DNA from 4 places in the Serratia odorifera genome. Region 2 is predicted to be linked to each of the others. Evidence: predicted binding sites of a transcription regulator. Region 2 holds the regulator's gene; each other region holds the start of a gene.

Region 1 (4,949 bases), on a different contig from region 2:
CCAGTATCTGGACGAGCATGATGCCGAAGTGTGGCTGATTACCGGCTCGCCCGAACGCCTGGTGGAGCAGGTCTATCAGGATTCCTCTTTTCTGCCGCGGGTACGTCTGGTGGGCAGCCGCATTGCGCCTCGCTATGGCGGCTGGGTACTGGCAATGCGCTGTCTGGGGGTGCAAAAGGTGATGCAGCTTGAACAACGTATCGGCGCACCGCTGAAATTATACAGCGGTTACAGCGACAGCAAACAGGATAACCCGTTGCTGTTTTTCTGCGAGCATCGCTGGCGGGTCAGCAAAGAGGGTGAGCTGCAGCAACTGGAGTGACGCACCTGGCCAGATGAGCCACGATGCCGTTCGGGGAAACCTGAGCGGCATTTTTTTGCCTGCTGCGGCGTGAGCCAGCGGCTCGGCGCCTTGGTTTGCCTGACAGCCAATGCACTACGGCCGCTGGTGACAAAAGAGGAGCCGAGCTGGCCTACTGTGTATAATGCCCGCCGCAATGCGCACGAGGACTTATATGATGATTGAATACAACGACGACTACTGGATGCGACAGGCGCTGACGCTGGCCCTGCGTGCGCAGGAAGAGGGAGAAGTGCCGGTGGGTGCGCTACTGGTGCTCGACAACCAGGTGATTGGCGAAGGCTGGAATCGGCCGATTGGCCGACACGACCCGACCGCGCATGCGGAAATTATGGCGTTACGGCAGGGCGGCGCGGTGTTGCAGAACTATCGGCTGTTGAACGCCACGCTGTATGTCACGCTGGAGCCCTGTGTGATGTGCGCCGGCGCGATGGTGCACAGTCGTATTCGCCGTCTGGTGTACGGCGCATCGGACGAAAAGACCGGGGCTGCCGGATCGCTGGTGGATATTTTGCGCCATCCTGGCATGAACCATCAGGTAGATATTACCGCCGGCGTGCTGGCCGAGGAATGTGCAGCCACGTTGAGCAACTTCTTCCGCCTGCGCCGGGAACAGCAAAAAGCGTTGAAGCAGGCGCAGCGGGCGGCAAAACCGCAGGATTAATCGAGATTGAGCGCCAAATCGGGCGCTACGGTAGGGTAGCCGCGGCCGAGTGCCGCCTGAGCCTGCGCCGTTTGCGCCGCCTTCTTTTCCTTTTCCTGCAAATATCCTACCAGACTGACCTGATAACGGCGGATGTTTTCCACGTAGTTATACGCTTCGCGACCGCGCGCGTAGCCATAGGTCAGCTGCGGGTAATAGCGTTTCTGGCTGAGCATCGGCAGGCGTTGTTTGACGTCAACCCAGCTATCCGGGTTGCCCTTTTGCATTTTTGTCAGTTTGCGCGCATCGAGCATGTGCCCCCAGCCCATATTGTACGCCGCCAGGGCAAACCATACGCGTTCGTCTTCCGGCACCGTGTCCGGCATTTTGTCCATCAGGCGTTGCAGATACAGGGCTCCGCCCTGAATGCTTTCTTCCGGATCGAGACGGTCATTGACCCCCAGCCCATCTGCGGTGGCGCGGGTTAACATCATCAGGCCGCGCACGCCGGTTGGCGAGGTTGCCAGCGGGTTCCAATGAGACTCCTGATAGGCAATGGCGGCCAGCAGTTTCCAGTCGATGATATTGGCATACTTTTCAAACAGCGGCTGAAAGGTCGGCAACACCGAATCGATGGCCGACAGGAAGGTTTTGGTATCGACATAATCGAAACTGCCGACGTGACCAAGGTATTTCTCTTCCAGACGCGCCAAGGTACCGTCTTCTACCATTTGGCTGTAAAAATCGAGCAGAGCGGCGTACAGGCTGTCATCATTGCTGCGTTTCAGATACCAGGTGACCGGCTCTTCGTCGGTGGCGTCGAAGGCCACCGCCAACTGTGGATGGATGCGTTGCAGCAACGCGATGGTCACCGAGTCGCCGAGGGTATAGTCCAATTTGCCGTCGGCCACCCGTTCCAGCAGTTCTTTGGAGGTCAGGTCACTGGAGGATTGCCAGCCGAGATCGGGGAACTTGCCGTTTTTGAGCTGTTTTAGCGTGCTGACGTGGGCAGAGCCGGAAGCCACTGCCAGCGTGCCTTTGAGATCGGCGAAGTTTTTCGGCCGCGGGCTGCCAAGGCGATACACCAACTGCTGGGAAACCGAGTAGTACGCCGGACCGGTGCGGGCACGGCTAAGGCGATCCTGATTGTAGATCAGGCCGGCGGCGAGGATATCGGCGTTGTCATCGTCCAGATCGTCGAACAGATCGTTAATGTTTTGATGCGGCAAAACCACCAGTTTCACCCCCAGATAGTTGGCAAAGCGCTTTGCCAGCTCGTAATCGAGGCCGCTCGGCCCCTGTGGCGTGGTGAAATAGGTTAATGGCGAATTTAACGTGCTGACGCGTAATTCGCCGCGGGACTTGATCTCTGCAAGTTGTCCGTCCTGGCCGCCCCGCCATGGGATGTTAGGCCACAGGGCTAGCGCCAGAAGCAGAGTGACAGTACCGACAAGGATGTAATTTATTTTTAGGCGTTTCAAATAGTTGTCTCTCGGCGATGCATGTCTGCCGCAGGCCGGAAAGGGTTTTTTGGTATGGTTATATCAACAGTATCGGGGCATTTTGCGTAACAAAACGCCAGCGTGCAACTTTATTGGCATGTTATGACAATTCGTCGGTAAGAATACGATTTATCAATTATCGCCACGCAAACGGTTTCGTCGGCGGCGTGGATTCTCTATAATAGCGCGCGTTTTCCCCTGTTGCGCCCAATGAAGCACTGGAGTCAGTGGCTTCGAAGACGAGAGAACTTTGATTATGGAAATACTGCGTGGTTCGCCCGCTTTGTCGGCTTTTCGTGTTACCAAACTGCTGTCCCGCTGCCAGGACGCACAACTTCCGGTCAGTGATATCTATGCCGAGTACGTCCACTTTGCCGATGTTAGCGCACCGCTAAGTGCCGAAGAACATGGCAAGCTCACGCGCTTGCTCAAGTACGGTCCTTCTCTCGCCGAACACGCTCCGGAGGGACGCCTGCTGTTGGTAACGCCGCGTCCGGGCACCATTTCCCCCTGGTCATCCAAAGCCACCGACATTGCCCATAACTGCGGCTTGTCGCAGGTTGAACGCCTGGAGCGCGGTCTGGCGTTTTACGTCACGGCGCCGGCGTTGAGCGAAGCGCAATGGCAGCAACTGGCCGCATTGCTGCACGATCGCATGATGGAAACCGTGTTCAGCGATCTGCAACAGGCGGAAAAACTGTTTGCTCACCACCAGCCAGCGCCGTATCAGGCGGTGGACGTGCTGGGGGAAGGACGCAGTGCGCTGGAAAAGGCGAATGTCAAACTGGGCCTGGCGCTGGCCCAGGACGAAATTGACTACCTGCTGAATGCATTTACCGGTTTGGGGCGCAACCCGACGGACATCGAACTGTATATGTTTGCACAGGCCAACTCTGAGCACTGTCGCCACAAGATTTTCAACGCCGACTGGATCATAGACGGCGAACAGCAGCCTAAATCGCTGTTCAAGATGATCAAAAACACCTTCGAACATACGCCGGACTACGTGCTGTCAGCGTATAAAGACAACGCCGCGGTGATGGAAGGCTCGCAGGTCGGGCGCTTCTTCGCTGCGCCGCAAAACGGCCAATATGATTATCATCAGGAAGATACGCACATTCTGATGAAGGTTGAAACCCATAACCACCCGACGGCGATTTCTCCTTGGCCGGGCGCTGCCACCGGTTCCGGCGGCGAAATCCGTGACGAGGGTGCCACCGGCCGGGGTGCCAAGCCGAAGGCCGGTCTGGTGGGCTTCTCGGTGTCCAACCTGCGCATTCCTGGTTTTGAACAGCCGTGGGAACAGGATTTCGGCAAGCCGGATCGCATCGTCAGCGCATTGGATATCATGACTGAAGGCCCACTGGGCGGGGCGGCGTTTAATAACGAATTCGGCCGTCCGGCGCTGCTCGGTTACTTCCGTACCTATGAAGAACAGGTCAATAGCCACAACGGCGTTGAACTGCGTGGCTACCACAAGCCAATCATGCTGGCGGGCGGTATCGGCAATATTCGCGCCGATCACGTGCAGAAAGGCGAAATTACCGTTGGCGCCAAGCTGGTGGTACTGGGTGGCCCGGCAATGAATATCGGTCTGGGCGGCGGTGCGGCATCGTCAATGGATTCCGGCCAATCCGACGCCGATCTGGATTTTGCCTCGGTACAGCGTGACAACCCGGAAATGGAGCGTCGTTGCCAAGAGGTCATCGACCGTTGCTGGCAACTGGGCGCCGACAACCCGATTCTGTTTATCCACGACGTGGGCGCTGGCGGTCTGTCCAACGCCATGCCGGAACTGGTGAGCGACGGCGGCCGCGGTGGCCGTTTCGAACTGCGTGACATCCTTAACGATGAGCCGGGCATGAGCCCGCTGGAAGTGTGGTGTAACGAATCGCAGGAACGCTATGTCATGGCGATTGCGCCGGCACAGATGGCGCAGTTTGACGAAATTTGCCGCCGTGAACGTGCGCCGTACGCGGTGATCGGCGAAGCAACCGAAGAACGCCACCTGACGCTGAACGATGATCATTTTGATAACCAGCCGATCGATATGCCGCTGGACGTGCTGCTTGGCAAAACGCCAAAAATGACCCGCGACGTCACGCGTCTGCAGGCCAAGGGCGAGCCGGTGCTGCGCGACGGTATCAGCGTGGCTGACGCGGTGAAACGCGTGCTGCACTTGCCGGCTGTTGCAGAGAAAACCTTCCTGATCACCATTGGCGACCGTACCGTGACCGGTATGGTGGCGCGCGATCAGATGGTAGGCCCATGGCAGATCCCGGTGGCAGATTGCGCGGTAACCACCGCCAGCCTCGACAGCTACTATGGTGAAGCGATGTCTCTTGGCGAACGTGCGCCGGTGGCGCTGCTGAACTTTGCCGCTTCGGGCCGTCTGGCGGTGGGCGAAGCGCTGACCAACCTGGCGGCGACGAACATTGGCTCC
Region 2 (4,949 bases):
GTCTTTGAGCAGCAGCGTTGGCACCAGCAGCAGGGCGCTGATCGCCAGCAGCACGGCAAAAATGGCGCGCCAGCCCATGTGATTCAGCAGCCAGGCTCCGAGCAACGGCGCCAGCGCTGGCGACAGCGCCACCAGCGGCATGATGGTAGCGAACACGCGATGGGCGGCGCCCTCGCGATAGCGATCGATAACGATCGCCTGCCAGGTGACCGCAGCGGAACAGACGCCGATCGCCTGAATAAAGCGCAATGACCACAGTTGCATCGCGTTATCGGCCCACAGCATGCCCAGACAGCCGATGCCAAATAGCGCCAGTCCCATCAGCAATACCGGCTTGCGGCCGAGACGATCGGAGAGTGGCCCCCAGAGTAATTGAGCAAAGGCAAAACCGGCCAGGAAGATACTGAGGCTGGCGCTGATGGCGCCGGCAGAAATCTGCAATTCTTGCTGCATGGCGCCAAAGGCGGGCAGGTACATATCGGTGGCCAGGTAGCCGAGCATGCTCAGCCCGGCGAGGTAAAACATAAATCCAAAGTTTCGCATGGTATTTCTCGTTGATGCTGTTGTGCAGGTTTTTTTTAGCGTCGCAAGTGTATCTGGCTGGATCTCTGCTTGTGAAACGGTAATATTTGCAAGCTGTTGTTAAAAAAATTGAAGGCAAAGCGATGTGGTCTGAATATTCCCTTGATGTGGTCGACGCCGTGGCGCGTACCGGCAGTTTCAGCGCGGCAGCGCAGGAACTGCATCGCGTGCCGTCAGCGGTGAGTTATACCGTACGTCAGTTGGAGCAGTGGCTGGCGGTGCCGCTGTTTGAACGGCGCCATCGCGACGTGGAGCTGACGCCTGCCGGCGCATTGTTTGTTCAGGAATCGCGCGCTGTCATCAAAAAAATGCTCGACACCCGTCGTCAGTGTCAGCAGGTGGCCAACGGCTGGCGCGGCCAGTTGAAGATCGCCGTCGATATCATCGTCAAACCACAGCGTAGCCGGCAACTGGTGCTGGATTTCTACCGTCATTTCCCGGACGTCGAGTTGCGGGTACAGCCGGAAGTGTTCAACGGCGTGTGGGATGCGCTGGTGGACGGGCGTGCCGATATGGCAATTGGCGCAACGCGCGCGGTGCCGACCGGTGGCGGCTTTGCCTTTCGCGACATGGGTTTTATGAACTGGCTGTGCGTGGTCAGCGCCAGCCATCCGCTGGCGGTTTTGCCCGGCCCGCTGGATGACGATCGGCTGCGGCCATTTCCCTCCCTGGTGCTGGAGGACACCTCACGCACCTTGCCCAAGCGCGTCACCTGGTCTTTGGATAACCAACGGCGGTTGCTGGTACCGGACTGGGTATCGGCGGTGGACTGTTTGCGTGATGGCTTGTGCGTCGGCATGGTGCCGGCACATCGCGTATTGCCGTTGATTGAGCAGGGGGAACTGGTGGCGTTGCAACTGCCTGAACCGTTCCCGCCCAGCGCCTGTTGCCTGACCTGGCAGCAGAACGCGCAGTCGCCGGCGATGGCGTGGTTGCTGGATTATCTCGGCGACAGTGAAACGCTGAATCAGGAATGGTTGAGCGAGGTGATATTGCCGGAGTAGCGCAATCGCGCCCCCCGGCCGGTGCTTTAGCGGCGGTAATCGACGAACGGGCCGTCGGCGACCGAGCGGCGTTCGATCAATTTGGGGTGGACTTCAATGACCTGCGATTCTTCGCGTTTGCTGATGATGCGATCCAGCAGCATGGTAAATGCCATTTCACCAAGACGCTCTTTTGGCTGATGGATAGTGGTCAGCGCCGGGGTGAAGTAACGCGCGTTGCGTACATTGTCATAACCGATCACTGAAATATCCTGCGGCACGCGCAACCCGAGCTCGTCGGCAGCGCAGATTGCGCCCATGGCCATAATGTCGCCGCCGCAGAACACGGCGGTCGGGCGCTGTTTTTGCGACAGGATCTGGTGCATGGCCTTATAACCGGACTCCGGCTCGAAGTCGCCCTGGACAATCCACTGGTCACGGATGTCGATATTGGCTTCCTGCAATGCCTTGAGGAAACCCTGATGACGGCCGCCGCCGGTGTTGCGCGACAGTTGCCCGGGAATGGCGCCGATGTCGCGGTGGCCACGTTCAATCAGATAACGGCCTGCCAGATAGCCACCTTCGAAGGCGTTGTCGATGATGGTGTCGGTGAAGTCACCGCGCGCGGCGCCCCAGTCCATCACCACCATCGGGATGTTGCGATAATCTTCCAGCATGCCGAGCAGTTGGTCAGGATATTCGGAGCACATCACCAGCAGGCCGTCGACGCGTTTTTGCGCCAGCATCGCCAGATAGGCGCGCTGTTTGTCCAGATTGTTATGCGAGTTGCACAGAATCAGCGTGTAGCCCTTGCTGTAACAGCTGTTTTCCACCGCTTCAATCACTTCAGCGAAATAGGGCGCTTCGCTGGAGGTTGCCAGCAGGCCAATGGATTTGGTGTGATTGACCTTCAAACTGCGAGCAACGGCGCTTGGGGAATAATGCAGCTCTTTAATGGCAGCCCAAACGGCCGCCTTGGTCTCTTCGGCGACGAAACGGGTCTTATTGATGACGTGCGAAACGGTGGTGGTGGAAACGCCCGCGCGTTTGGCCACATCTTTAATCGTTGCCATGTAAAGAATGACTCCTAAACCCACATGTATTTAGCATGTAAGCATGTTGTTAATCGTTTGCCTACGCAGATCCTTCTCCAGAGTCACGAAAACTTGGTTTTTAGTGTGGAAGTCGTCAGCCACTTGACCTGGAGGGACTCAATTGCCGGTGCGCAGCAGTGAACTGCGAATTTTGTCGCATATTGAGCAAAAGTGGAAGTGCTAATCAACATTATAAGCGTGGAATGATAACAAGATTTTATTGGGGAACTGTGGGAAAATGATTTGACGCACCAATACTGTGGATTTTATGCTTGGCGCAGATTATCTGATAAGGAGTTTTTGATGGATACCGATTTAAAAATGTCTTTGTTCACCACCCTGGGTGCATTGGCGATGATTATTGCCTTCAGCTTCACTGCCGCATTGAACTGAATCCTGACTTAATCAATAAAGGCGCAGCTCAATATGAACTGCGCCTTTTTATTTATTGCCGCGTATTGGCCAATTACGCCAGGTTTTCCGCTACGAACGCCCAGTTCACCAGCGCCCAGAAGTTTTCCAGATAGTTCGGCCGCGCATTGCGGTAGTCGATATAATAAGCGTGCTCCCACACGTCTACCGTCAGCAGCGGCTTGTCCTCGCCGGTCAGCGGGGTGGCTGCATTCGAGGTATTAACGATAGCCAGCGAACCGTCGCTTTTCTTTACCAGCCAGGTCCAGCCAGCGCCAAAATTGCCTACCGCTGATTGTGTGAACGCCTGCTTGAACTTATCGAAGCTACCGAAGGCCCGATTGATTGCTTCTGCCAGTTTACCGCTTGGCTCACCGCCGCCCTGTGGCGACAGGCAATGCCAGTAAAAGGTGTGGTTCCACACCTGCGCGGCGTTGTTGAAGATGCCGCCGCTGGCGGTTTTAACGATCTCTTCCAATGATTTTTCTTGAAACTCGCTGCCGTCGATCAGCGCATTCAGGTTAACCACATAAGCGTTGTGATGTTTACCATAGTGGTATTCCAGCGTTTCTGCCGAGATATGCGGTTCAAGCGCATCTTTGGCATACGGTAGAGCAGGTAGTGTAAACGACATTGCTTTCTCCTTCTTTTATATGGCGCCAATCTGGCGTTCCCATCCGGGGACTTTGGCGAACGAATCGCCAGTAACCACTCTTTTTTAGAGGTTATTAATGGTAGCAATTTCCCGACAGGAAAAGGAGTTAAAGCGTGCTAAATCGGGGCAAAAGAGTTATGGCAAGAGAGAAGGGAACGGCACGATGGCGGCCGGGCGAGGCCGCCATCGTCTTGTTGCGTCAGCGAATGGTTTTTGGCGTCATCACGCGGCGGGCACCGACGTAATGATTTTGCCAGTAATCATTATCAAGCTGGCTGATGCGGATTTCCTCCCCGGTGCGCGGCGACTGGATAAATTTGCCGTTGCCCAGATAAACCCCCACATGGTCAGCCGCGCCGCGGTTATTTATGCGAAAGAACACCAGGTCTCCGCTTTCGAGTTCGTTCTTCTTGATCGGCGCCGCATCCCGCAGGTGGAACATTTCATTGGCGGTGCGCGGCATCTTGATTTTCATCACGTCCTTATAGGCGTAATAAATCAGTCCACTACAATCAAAGCCGGTGCGTGGTGAAGTACCGCCCCAGCGGTAGGGTTTGCCCATCTGGTTCATCAGTTTGGCCATCGCGGTCTGTTTGGCGTGCTGATAACGTTTTTTATGCGCAGCGCTGAGTTTTAGCGGTTTTTCATCATGCAGCAGATTTTCGTTACGCAGCCGCTTGGTGGTGGCCAAACCCGCAGTGCGGTGGCGACCATAACCTTTTTTATAGCCTTTCTTCGGCGGCGTAACGCGAATTTTGGCAACCTGTGTGGTTTTACGCGACGATTTAATTCGACTGGTCTTCTTTGCCGTTTTTATGGTCGATGTTTTGCGGGTTTTTAACGCGGTCGTCTTTTGCGGTGTAGTGACTTTGGCTTTCTTGGCCGCCTTGAGCGCTTTCTTTTTCTTGCGATCGTCCAGGCGTGCTTCATTAACATGGGTTTTACGCTGCTCAGCGGCAACGCGAGCCTGTGGCGCGGCATGCGCCAGATTGAGAAACAGCTGTGTAAACAACAGCACAAAGAGCGTAATAATTAAACGCATGTTGACGTTACCAACCTTGGCCCCGAAACAAACTACGAAAGAATGACAGTATTCCCCAAATACGCCATATAAAACAGCGGAGAACCTATAAATAATAATCCATATTGTGAGAAAACGTTAATGGCATTTTTAATCAACGCAAAAAACGCTGCCGAATGGATGAAAAATGGTCTGCGACGCGA
Region 3 (4,949 bases), 400 kb from region 2:
CAAAACGCACGCCAACCATGATTGACGGCAAGGCACCGGGCAGTACCACCTGGGTGAACAGCCGAAAACCGCTGAGGCCGTAGCTGCGCGCCATTTCCAGCAGGCCGCGATCGATATTTTTAATGCCGTGATAGGTATTCAGGTAGATCGGGAACAGGGTGCCCAACGCGACCAGAAAAATCTTGGCGGACTCGTCAATGCCGAACCACAGGATCACCAGCGGGATCAAGGCCAGATGCGGCACGTTACGGATCATTTGCACCGAACTGTCCAATAGCCGCTCTCCCCAGCGCGACAGACCGGTAATAAAGCCCAGCAGCAGACCGAGACTGCCACCGATGCTAAAACCGATAAACGCGCGCCAGCTGCTGATGGTCAGGTGTTGCCACAGTTCGCCACTTTTGGTCAGCGACCAGAAGGCGCCGATCACGGCGCTGGGCGCCGGCAGAATGCGGTTCGACAGCCAGCCGACGTCGACCGAAAATTGCCACAATGCCACTAACGCTACCGGCAGCGCCCACGGGGCCAGGCGGTATAGCAGACGTTGTACGTTGTTTGCCATGGGACGCTCCTCAGCTCTGGGCCGTCTTCTGCGGCACGTAAATATTAGCGACCACTTCACCCTGCGCCTTGACCGCGCGCAATGGCGCTGGGGCTGCGTTGTTGGCCAAATCCAGATGCGGGAACAGCAGTTCACCGACGCGGTAGGCCTCTTCCAGGTGCGGATAGCCGGACAGAATAAAAGTATCGATACCCAGATCGGCATACTCCTGTATGCGCGCTGCGACCGTCGGGCCGTCGCCAACCAGTGCAGTGCCAGCCCCTCCGCGCACCAGACCGACACCGGCCCACAGATTGGGGCTGATTTCCAGATTGTCTTTTTTGCCGCCGTGCAGTTCTGCCATGCGGCGTTGGCCAACCGAGTCAAAGCGGGCAAAGGCTTGTTGCGCATCGGCAATGGTCTGATCGTCCAAATTGGCGATCAGTCGATCGGCAGCGCGCCAGGCCTCATCGGTGGTTTCACGCACGATGACGTGCAGCCGAATGCCGAAACGCACCTTGCGTCCTTTCGCCGCCGCTTTGGCGCGCACCTGCTCCAGCTTTTCCCTGACCTGTGCCGGCGGTTCGCCCCAGGTCAGATACAGTTCGACCTGATCGGCTGCCAGATCCTGCGCCGCCTCAGAGGATCCGCCGAAATACAGCGGTGGTCGCGGTTGCTGCACCGGTGGGAACAGCAGTTTGGCGCCTTTGACCTGAATATGCTTGCCCTGGTAATCAACGGTTTCACCTTCCAGCACCTTGCGCCAGATATGGGTGAATTCCGCCGAGGCTTCGTAACGCTGCTCGTGGTCGAGGTGCAGTCCTTCTGCTGCCAGCTCATCGGGATCGCCGCCGGTCACCAGATTGAACAGCGCGCGACCATGGGAAAGCCTGTCCAGCGTGGCGGCCTGCCGTGCCGCCAGGGTCGGCGAAATAATACCGGGGCGCAGCGCCACCAGAAACTTCAGGCGCTGGGTGACCGGGATCAGCGAAGCGGCCACCAGCCACGAATCCTCGCAGGAACGCCCGGTGGGGATCAGCACCCCGCCAAAGCCCAGTCGGTCCGCCGCTTGGGCGATCTGCTGCAGGTAACCGTAATCGACGCTGCGGGCACCTTCGGACGTCCCCAGATAATGGCCGTCTCCGTGGGTGGGCAAGAACCAGAAAACATTCAGACTCATGATTTATTCTCCTGTATCACTGGGCGCTGGGCTGCCAGACGCGTTGTGAAATATCGACCTTGACCGGAACCAGATGGTTGGCATAGAACAGATCGGCGGTTTGCTGTTGTGCTTTGATGATTTGCGGGCTGAGCGGGGCGATCGACGTTGGCGGGCGATGATCCAGGTAGGTGGCGATCACCGGTTCCGGCAGTCCCATCGCCTTGGACAGCAATGTGACGCTTTGCGCCCGATCGCTACGGGTGAGAGCATCGGCCTGCGTCAGCACGTTCAATATCTGTTGAATGAAGGCGCCATGGGCTTCGGCATAGGGGCGCGCTGCCAGATAGAACGAACCGGTCTGGTTGAGATTACTGCCGTCGGTCAGTACCTTCACGCCGCCTTGCAACAACGCGGCAGAATAATAAGGATCCCAAATCGCCCAGGCGTCCACGTTGCCTTGCTGGAAGGCTGCGCGGGCATCGGCCGGCGTCAGATACACCGGCTGAATATCAGTGAACTTCAGGCCGGCGCGCTGTAACGCCCGCAGCAGGAGATTGTGCGAGCTGGAGCCTTTTTGAAAGGCAACCTTGCGACCCTTCAGTTCGGCGACGTCTTTGATTGGACTGTTTTCCGGCACCAGGATCACTTCTGCCTTCGGTTTTGCCGGCTCGACGCCGACGTACAGCAGATCGGCGCCGGCGGCCTGGGCAAAGATCGGCGGTATATCGCCGGTGCTGCCCAAATCGATGCTGCCGACGTTCAGCGCTTCAAGCATTTGTGGGCCAGCGGGGAATTCTACCCAACTGATGTTGACCTTGGGGAAACGCTGCTCAAGCATCCGGTGGGTCTTGGCCAATACCAGACTCACCGAACCCTTTTGGTAGCCGATACGCAACTGCTGTGGTTCATGATGCGGTGCGGCCGCGACGCCGGTTGTCGCCAGCGCCAGCAGTCCGGCCAGGGTGCCGCCAAACCAGCGGCGTAAGGAAGAAAATCGCTTCATTATTACTCCTGATTATTGTATCGGCGTTATGCGGTTTGCCCGGTCAGCAACGTCGACTTGGCCTTGACCGTTGGCGGCTTGCGGCGGCCTAGCGCCAGATAAAAACTCTCCAGCGCTTCTTCCAGCCGCAGGGAAACGCTTTCCGCCAGCGTTGCTTCACTGCCGTTCAGTGCGATCTGGCTGTCATCGGCGAACACTCCGTGCAGCACTTCCTGTGCTTTCAGCGCCGCCAGTACCGGCTTGAGCGCATAGTCCACCGCCAGCATGTGACCAACCGAGCCGCCGGTAGCCAGTGGCAACACCACCTTGTGCTCAAGCGCACGTTCAGGCAGCAGATCCAGCAGGGTTTTCAACGCGCCGGAGAATGAGGCTTTGTACACCGGCGTGGCGATCAACAGGCCGTCAGCCTGCGCCAGCTGTTCGGCAAAAGCTTTTACTGCCGGGCTGGCGAAGTTGGCGTACAGCAGATCGTCGGCGTTAAAGTCATGCAGGTTATACGCGACGACGTCCACGCCCTGTTGTTGTAACCAATGCTGGCTGAGCGCCAGCAACGCCGCTGAACGTGATGGAATGCGTGGGCTGCCGGCCAGTGATATAACGCGCATGATCACTCCTTATAACTAAAAGTTAGGTTTAATTAATAAATGCTTGGTAAGAGTTCTAAAACTAACAGCAAAGACGCGCGTTGTTTAAATCTCATTTTTTGATTTTGTTATGCGCAAATGTGAATTGACGGCACAACCTACGGCGGCAAGGAAAACGGTTGCGTAAAAAAGACCTTTTTTGCGTTTAATCAATTCCAATTACCCAGGGGATCCCGGATAATACGCCCCCGGTTTGCAACGTTCCCCAACCGCAGGCAGGCGACGTGGGTAGGGTGGGCGAGCAACAAATACACAGCGTGAAGCATGCTGGTCATCACCGGGAAATCAGGAGCGTACATGTACTACCCCCTCATCAGGAAAGCGTTGTTCCAGCTCGATCCAGAGCGAGCGCATGAATTGACCTTTCGCCAGCTGCGTCGTGTAACCGGCAGTCCATTGGCGTTTCTGGTCCGCCAGTCGGTGCCGACCAAGCCGGTGAGCTGTATGGGGTTGTCGTTTAAAAATCCGTTAGGTTTGGCTGCCGGTCTGGATAAAGACGGCGAATGTATAGACGCCTTGGGCGCGATGGGATTTGGCTTTATCGAAGTCGGCACCGTAACGCCGCGCCCACAGTCAGGCAATGACAAGCCACGCCTGTTCCGCATCGTTGAGGCCGAAGGGTTGATCAACCGCATGGGGTTTAACAACCGCGGCGTGGATAACCTGGTTGAAAACGTCAAACGTTCGCACTTTGGCGGCATCCTGGGGATTAATATCGGCAAGAATAAAGATACGCCGGTTGAACAGGGCAAAGACGATTATCTGATCTGCATGGATAAAGTTTATCCGTATGCCGGTTATATTGCGATCAACATTTCTTCGCCAAATACGCCAGGACTACGATCCTTGCAGTATGGTGAAGCGCTGGACGATCTTTTAGCCGCAGTTAAAAATAAACAGGCAGAATTACATGCGCGCCATCACAAATATGTGCCGGTGGCGGTAAAGATCGCGCCGGATCTTTCTGAAGAAGAATTGATCCAAATAGCGGACAGTTTGCTGCGCCATAATATAGACGGCGTTATTGCCACCAATACTACGCTGGATCGCAAACTGGTGCAGGGCTTGAATTACTGTGAGCAAATGGGGGGCTTGAGTGGCCGTCCTTTACAGTCGCGCAGTACCGAAGTGATCCGCCGACTGTCACAGGAGTTGCAAGGCAGGCTGCCTATTATCGGCGTCGGTGGGATTGATTCTCTGACCGCGGCACGAGAAAAAATAGCGGCCGGGGCAACGCTGGTGCAAATTTATTCCGGATTTATCTTTCATGGCCCACGTTTGATTAAAGATATCGTTACGCATATCTAATATTTTTCCTTTCATTTGTTGCCGGGGGTTTATTTCTTCCCCCGGCTCGTCTATATTTTGTTCGTTAGCATAAATATCGTTCGCAGATTTATCCGATGTTTAAGCGGCTTTTATGGTGATAAAATCACCTTATTGGGGTAAATACGGCGTTGGCTTGTGGCGAGAAGGGATAAACAATGAAGATAAAACCTGACGATAATTGGCGTTGGTATTTTGACGCCGAACACGATCGGCTGATGCTCGATTTGGCCAATGGGATGATCTTCCGTTCACGTTTCCCGGCCAAAATGC
Region 4 (4,949 bases), 410 kb from region 2:
TGGAGCTTTATGAACTATAAAATTATTCCCGTTACCGCGTTTAGCCAGAACTGTACGTTGATCTGGTGTGATGAGACACGTCAGGCGGCGTTGGTCGATCCCGGCGGCGAAGCGGAAAAACTGCAGGCGGCGGTGGCGGAGGCCGGCGTGACGCTGACGCAAATCCTGCTGACGCATGGTCATCTTGACCACGTCGGCGCTGCGGCGGAGCTGGCTGAACACTATCAGGTGCCGATCTACGGCCCTGACAAGGAAGACGCCTTCTGGCTCGATGGCTTGCCGGCGCAAAGCCGCATGTTTGGGCTGGAAGAGTGTGTGCCGCTAACGCCAACCCGCTGGCTGGCGGAAGGCGATACGGTACAGGTTGGTGCCATGACGCTGAAGGTACTGCATTGCCCGGGGCATACGCCGGGGCATATCGTTTTCATCAACGATGAAGCTCGTCTGGCACTGGTGGGCGATGTGCTGTTCAACGGCGGAGTGGGGCGCACGGACTTCCCTCGCGGCGATCATCAGGCACTGATCAACGCTATCCATAGCAAATTACTGCCGCAGGGCGACGATATGGCGTTTATTCCCGGCCATGGCCCTATGTCGACCTTCGGTCAGGAGCGCCTGCATAACCCGTTCCTGCGCGAAGAACCGGCAGTCTGGTAATCTGCCAGCGGCAGAAAACCAAAGGGGCGCATTGGCGCCCCTTTTTCGTTCGTTACCGGCCGGTGATTACAGCACGGCGACGATGGCTTCACACAGTGGCGCCATATTGTCTGGCGTCATGCCTGCCACGTTGACGCGACCGGAGTTTACCGCATACACGCCAAACTCATCGCGCAGACGCAGCACCTGTTCTTTGGTCAGGCCGCTGAACGAGAACATGCCGTTCTGGTTGATGATAAAGCTGAAATCCTGCTCCGCTCCCTTTTCCTGCAGGGTATTGACGAACAGCTGGCGCATGCGATGGATGCGTTGACGCATGTCGGTCAGTTCCTGCTCCCAGATGGCGCGCAATGCCTCATTGCTCAGGATGGTCGCTACCACCGCGGCGCCGTGTGAAGGCGGGTTGGAGTAGTTGGCGCGAATCGCCGCTTTTACCTGGCTAAAGGCACGATCGGCGGTGTCGGCATCCGCAGCGACGACGGTGCAGGCGCCTACGCGTTCGTTATACAGGCCAAAGTTCTTCGAGTACGAGCTGGCGACGATCAGTTCCTGATGCTTGGCCGCGAAAATACGCAGGCCCTGAGCGTCTTCTTCCAAGCCGTTGGCAAAGCCCTGATAGGCGAAGTCGAACAGCGGCAACCAGCCACTTTTGGCGGAAAGCTCGGCCAACTGGCTCCATTGTTCCGGCGTTGGATCGATGCCGGTCGGGTTGTGGCAGCAGCCGTGGAATACCACTACGTCGCCAGCTTGCGCCTGTTTCAGGCTGTTAATCAGACCGTCAAAGTTCAGCGCATGGTTGTCGGCATCATAATAATCATATTCCAGCACTTCCAGGCCGGCAGCACTAAACACGTTTTTGTGGTTTGGCCAGCTTGGGTTGCTGATCCAGACGCGCTTGGCGCTGGTCTGGTTGGCGATGAAGTCACCGGCAACGCGCAGACCACCGGTGCCGCCTGGCGTTTGCGCGGTGCGGGCTCGCTTGTCGCTGATGATGGCGCTGTCTTTGCCGAACAGCAGTTCCTGCGTGCAGGTGGCGAACGCCGGGATGCCTTCAATACCGAGATAATTTTTGGTGGTTTCGTTTTCCAGCAGGTACTGCTCGGCTTTTTTCACGCTGGTCAGCACTGGCGTTTTGCCAGTTTCGTCTTTATAGACGCCGATACCCAGGTTGATTTTGTTCGGACGGGCGTCCGCGCGGAAAATATCGGTCAAACCCAGAATGGGATCGGCTGGTGCAGCGGTGATCTTTTCAAACATGTCAGATGCTTCCATGGCTTAGAGTTAAGCAGTCAGAGGCATCAGGGTAGCGCCAGTTATGCGCTTTGCCAACCGTTTGCGAGAAAAACACCTCGATCTTGTGATGGGCGCATATTCAGCACAAAAAATGACGGAAAAAGGCCTTCAGGCAGGATAAAAATTTAAACGGTGGCAACAAACAAAAACAGGGCCGAAGCCCTGTTTGATTAACTTGTCCGGCAGCGAACCGCCGTTAAGCGAGTAACGAATTAGAACTGGTAAACCAGACCAACAGCAACAACGTCGTCGGTAGAGATGGCGTTGGCTTTGGTGAATTCGTTTTCGTCCAGCAGGTTGATTTTGTAATCAACGTAGGTAGACATGTTTTTGTTGAAGTAGTAAGTGGTACCTACAGAAACGTATTTAACCAGATCTGCATCGCCGCCATTGAAGGTTGCGTTGTTAGCAGAACGGCCAGCCAGTTGCTTGCCTTTGGACTGCAGGTAAGACACTTCTGGACGCAGACCGAAGTCGAACTGGTACTGTGCGGTGACTTCGAAGTTCTGGGTTTTGTCAGCGATGGTGTTGTACGCTTCGCCGTAAGGAGTCATGTTACGGGTTTCTGAGTACATGGCTGCCAGGTACACGTTGTTAGCGTCGTATTTCGCGCCCACGGTCCATGCATCAGCCTTGTCACCACGTGCGGTAGACTCACGGGTCTGGGCATCGGTACGGTCGGAAGATGCGTATGCCGCACCCACGCTCACGCCGGAATCCAGGATGTCATAAGTAGTAGACAGGCCCCAACCGTCGCCGTTTTGTTTTTTCAGCTCGCGACCGTCGTTTTCGTTTTTGCCCTGGTACTGAACGGCAAAGTTCCAGCCGTCAACCAGACCGAAGAAGTTGTTGTTACGATAAGTCGCAACGCCGTTGGTACGGCCGGTCATGTAGTTGTCGGTAATGGTGTAGGTGTCGCCGCCGAACTCTGGCAGCATATCGGTCCAGCCTTCCACGTCGTACAGAACGCCGTAGTTACGGCCGTAATCGAATGAACCGTAGTCAGCAAATTTCAGACCCGCGAAGCCCAGACGAGTCTTGGTGCCTTCGGTGCCTTGAGATTCAGCGTGGTTAGCCTGAACGTTGTATTCCCACTGGCCGTAACCGGTCAGTTGGTCAGTAATCTGAGTTTCACCTTTGAAGCCGAAACGAACGTAAGATTGGTCGCCGTCGTCGCCTTTGCTGTCAGAGAAGTAGTGCAGGCCGTCAACTTTACCGTACAGATCCAGCTTGTTGCCGTCTTTGTTATAGATCTCAGCTGCGTTTGCTGCACCAGCAGCCAACAGAGCTGGAATTACCACTGCAAGAATGTTGCGCTTCATCATTATTACCCTCATTGGTGTTATTCGGACACCTTGCCACTGCCGCCAATAATTCTTTTGGAACTATTGTTGATAGATTGGTGTCGTCCTGTGTCTGCACGCAGTGTTCCATTCACCGTCGGGTTAATCTAGAGCGAAAATGCTACTAATATCGCAATCAGGTTTCAATAGGAAACAATGTGTAACAAGATATTAATGAAAGGGAACTTTGTGACGCAGGTCAATAATAAAAAATGCGAAAGGCCAGCGAGGCTGGCCTTTGTTTTGTAACAAAATGGTGTCGAAACTGTTTAGCGTCGTTAATTAGAAGCTGGCGTTTCGTGGCGTGCGTGGGAATGGAATCACATCACGAACGTTCTGCACGCCGGTCACATAGGCGATTAAACGTTCAAATCCGAGGCCGAAACCGGAGTGCGGAACGGTGCCGTAACGGCGCAGATCGCGATACCACCAGTAGTCTTCCTTGTTCAGACCCATCTCTTCCAGACGCTGATCGAGCACATCAAGTCGCTCTTCACGCTGCGATCCGCCGATGATTTCGCCAATTCCCGGCGCCAGAACATCCATCGCCGCGACGGTTTTGCCATCTTCGTTCATACGCATATAGAAGGCTTTGATGTCCTTCGGATAATTCTTGACCACTACCGGGGCCTTAAAGTGTTTCTCGGCCAGATAACGCTCGTGTTCAGACGACAGGTCAATGCCCCAGGATACCGGGTTTTCAAAGGTTTGACCGGACGCCAGCAGGATCTCGACGGCGTCGGTATAGTCAACCTGGGCAAAATCAGAGGTAACAAAGCGTTTCAGACGTTCAACCGCCTCTTTATCTACCCGCTCGGCAAAGAACTGCATGTCATCGGCACGTTCATCAAGCACGGCCTGGAAGACATACTTCAGCATGCTTTCCGCCAAGCCGGCAACGTCATCCAGCGAGGCGAAGGCCACTTCCGGCTCGACCATCCAGAACTCGGCCAGGTGACGGCTGGTGTTGGAATTTTCCGCACGGAAAGTCGGGCCGAAGGTGTAAACTTTTGATAACGCGCAGGCGTAGGTTTCGCCGTTCAACTGGCCGGAAACGGTCAGGAAGGCCTCTTTACCGAAGAAGTCCTGGCTGAAGTCGACAGCGCCCTTATCGTCGCGCGGCAGGTTTTCCAGATCCAGCGTGGAGACGCGGAACATTTCGCCGGCACCTTCGGTATCGGACGCGGTGATCAGCGGCGTGGATACCCAGAAATAGCCGTTTTCATGTAAGAAACGATGGATCGCCTGTGCCAGCGTATGACGGACGCGTGCGACTGCGCCGATCAGGTTGGTGCGTGGGCGCAGGTGGGCCACTTCGCGCAGATACTCAATGCTGTGACGTTTGGCAGCCATTGGATAGGTATCCGGATCGTCCACCCAACCAACCACCTTGATGGCGGTCGCTTGCAGCTCAAAGCTCTGGCCTTCGCCAGGGGAGGCCACCACCTTGCCGGTCACTTCAACCGAACAGCCTGTCGTCAGGTGCAGCACTTCATCCTGATAATTCGGCAGAGAATTATTAACGACGGCCTGTAACGGATCAAAGCAGGAGCCGTCATAAACGGCGAGGAAGGAGATACCAGCTTTAGAATCTCTCCGGGTACGTACCCAGCCGCGCACGGTGACTTCACTGTCAACCGCAGCACGACCTTGCAG

What was found. Region 2 encodes PurR, which represses purine synthesis genes. Its sites were predicted from a motif close to CANGCAAACGTTTGCNTG; they were not measured.
Region 1: the regulator PurR is predicted to act here: its motif matches at 2,650-2,667, upstream of purL (phosphoribosylformylglycinamidine synthase).
Region 3: the regulator PurR is predicted to act here: its motif matches at 3,459-3,476, upstream of pyrD (quinone-dependent dihydroorotate dehydrogenase).
Region 4: the regulator PurR is predicted to act here: its motif matches at 1,980-1,997, upstream of ACCC84_RS01940 (amino acid aminotransferase).

What each region holds. Positions count from the first base shown of each region.
Region 1 is NZ_JBGMUT010000007.1:34,432-39,380, forward strand. Features, by position in the region: gene yfhb (phosphatidylglycerophosphatase C) at 1-322, shown strand, start outside; gene tadA (tRNA adenosine(34) deaminase TadA) at 519-1,025, shown strand; gene mltF (membrane-bound lytic murein transglycosylase MltF) at 1,022-2,485, opposite strand; gene purL (phosphoribosylformylglycinamidine synthase) at 2,763-4,949, shown strand, end outside.
Region 2 is NZ_JBGMUT010000001.1:836,342-841,290, forward strand. Features, by position in the region: gene punC (purine nucleoside transporter PunC) at 1-543, opposite strand, end outside; gene punR (DNA-binding transcriptional activator PunR) at 666-1,586, shown strand; gene purR (HTH-type transcriptional repressor PurR) at 1,613-2,638, opposite strand; gene cydH (cytochrome bd-I oxidase subunit CydH) at 2,963-3,052, shown strand; gene sodB (superoxide dismutase [Fe]) at 3,126-3,704, opposite strand; gene ACCC84_RS03970 (C40 family peptidase) at 3,925-4,767, opposite strand.
Region 3 is NZ_JBGMUT010000001.1:434,065-439,013, forward strand. Features, by position in the region: gene ssuC (aliphatic sulfonate ABC transporter permease SsuC) at 1-562, opposite strand, end outside; gene ssuD (FMNH2-dependent alkanesulfonate monooxygenase) at 573-1,721, opposite strand; gene ACCC84_RS01980 (sulfonate ABC transporter substrate-binding protein) at 1,738-2,706, opposite strand; gene ssuE (NADPH-dependent FMN reductase) at 2,733-3,311, opposite strand; gene pyrD (quinone-dependent dihydroorotate dehydrogenase) at 3,648-4,658, shown strand; gene ACCC84_RS01995 (cell division protein ZapC) at 4,835-4,949, shown strand, end outside.
Region 4 is NZ_JBGMUT010000001.1:423,245-428,193, forward strand. Features, by position in the region: gene ACCC84_RS01935 (MBL fold metallo-hydrolase) at 10-657, shown strand; gene ACCC84_RS01940 (amino acid aminotransferase) at 724-1,914, opposite strand; gene ompC (porin OmpC) at 2,163-3,275, opposite strand; gene asnS (asparagine--tRNA ligase) at 3,576-4,949, opposite strand, start outside.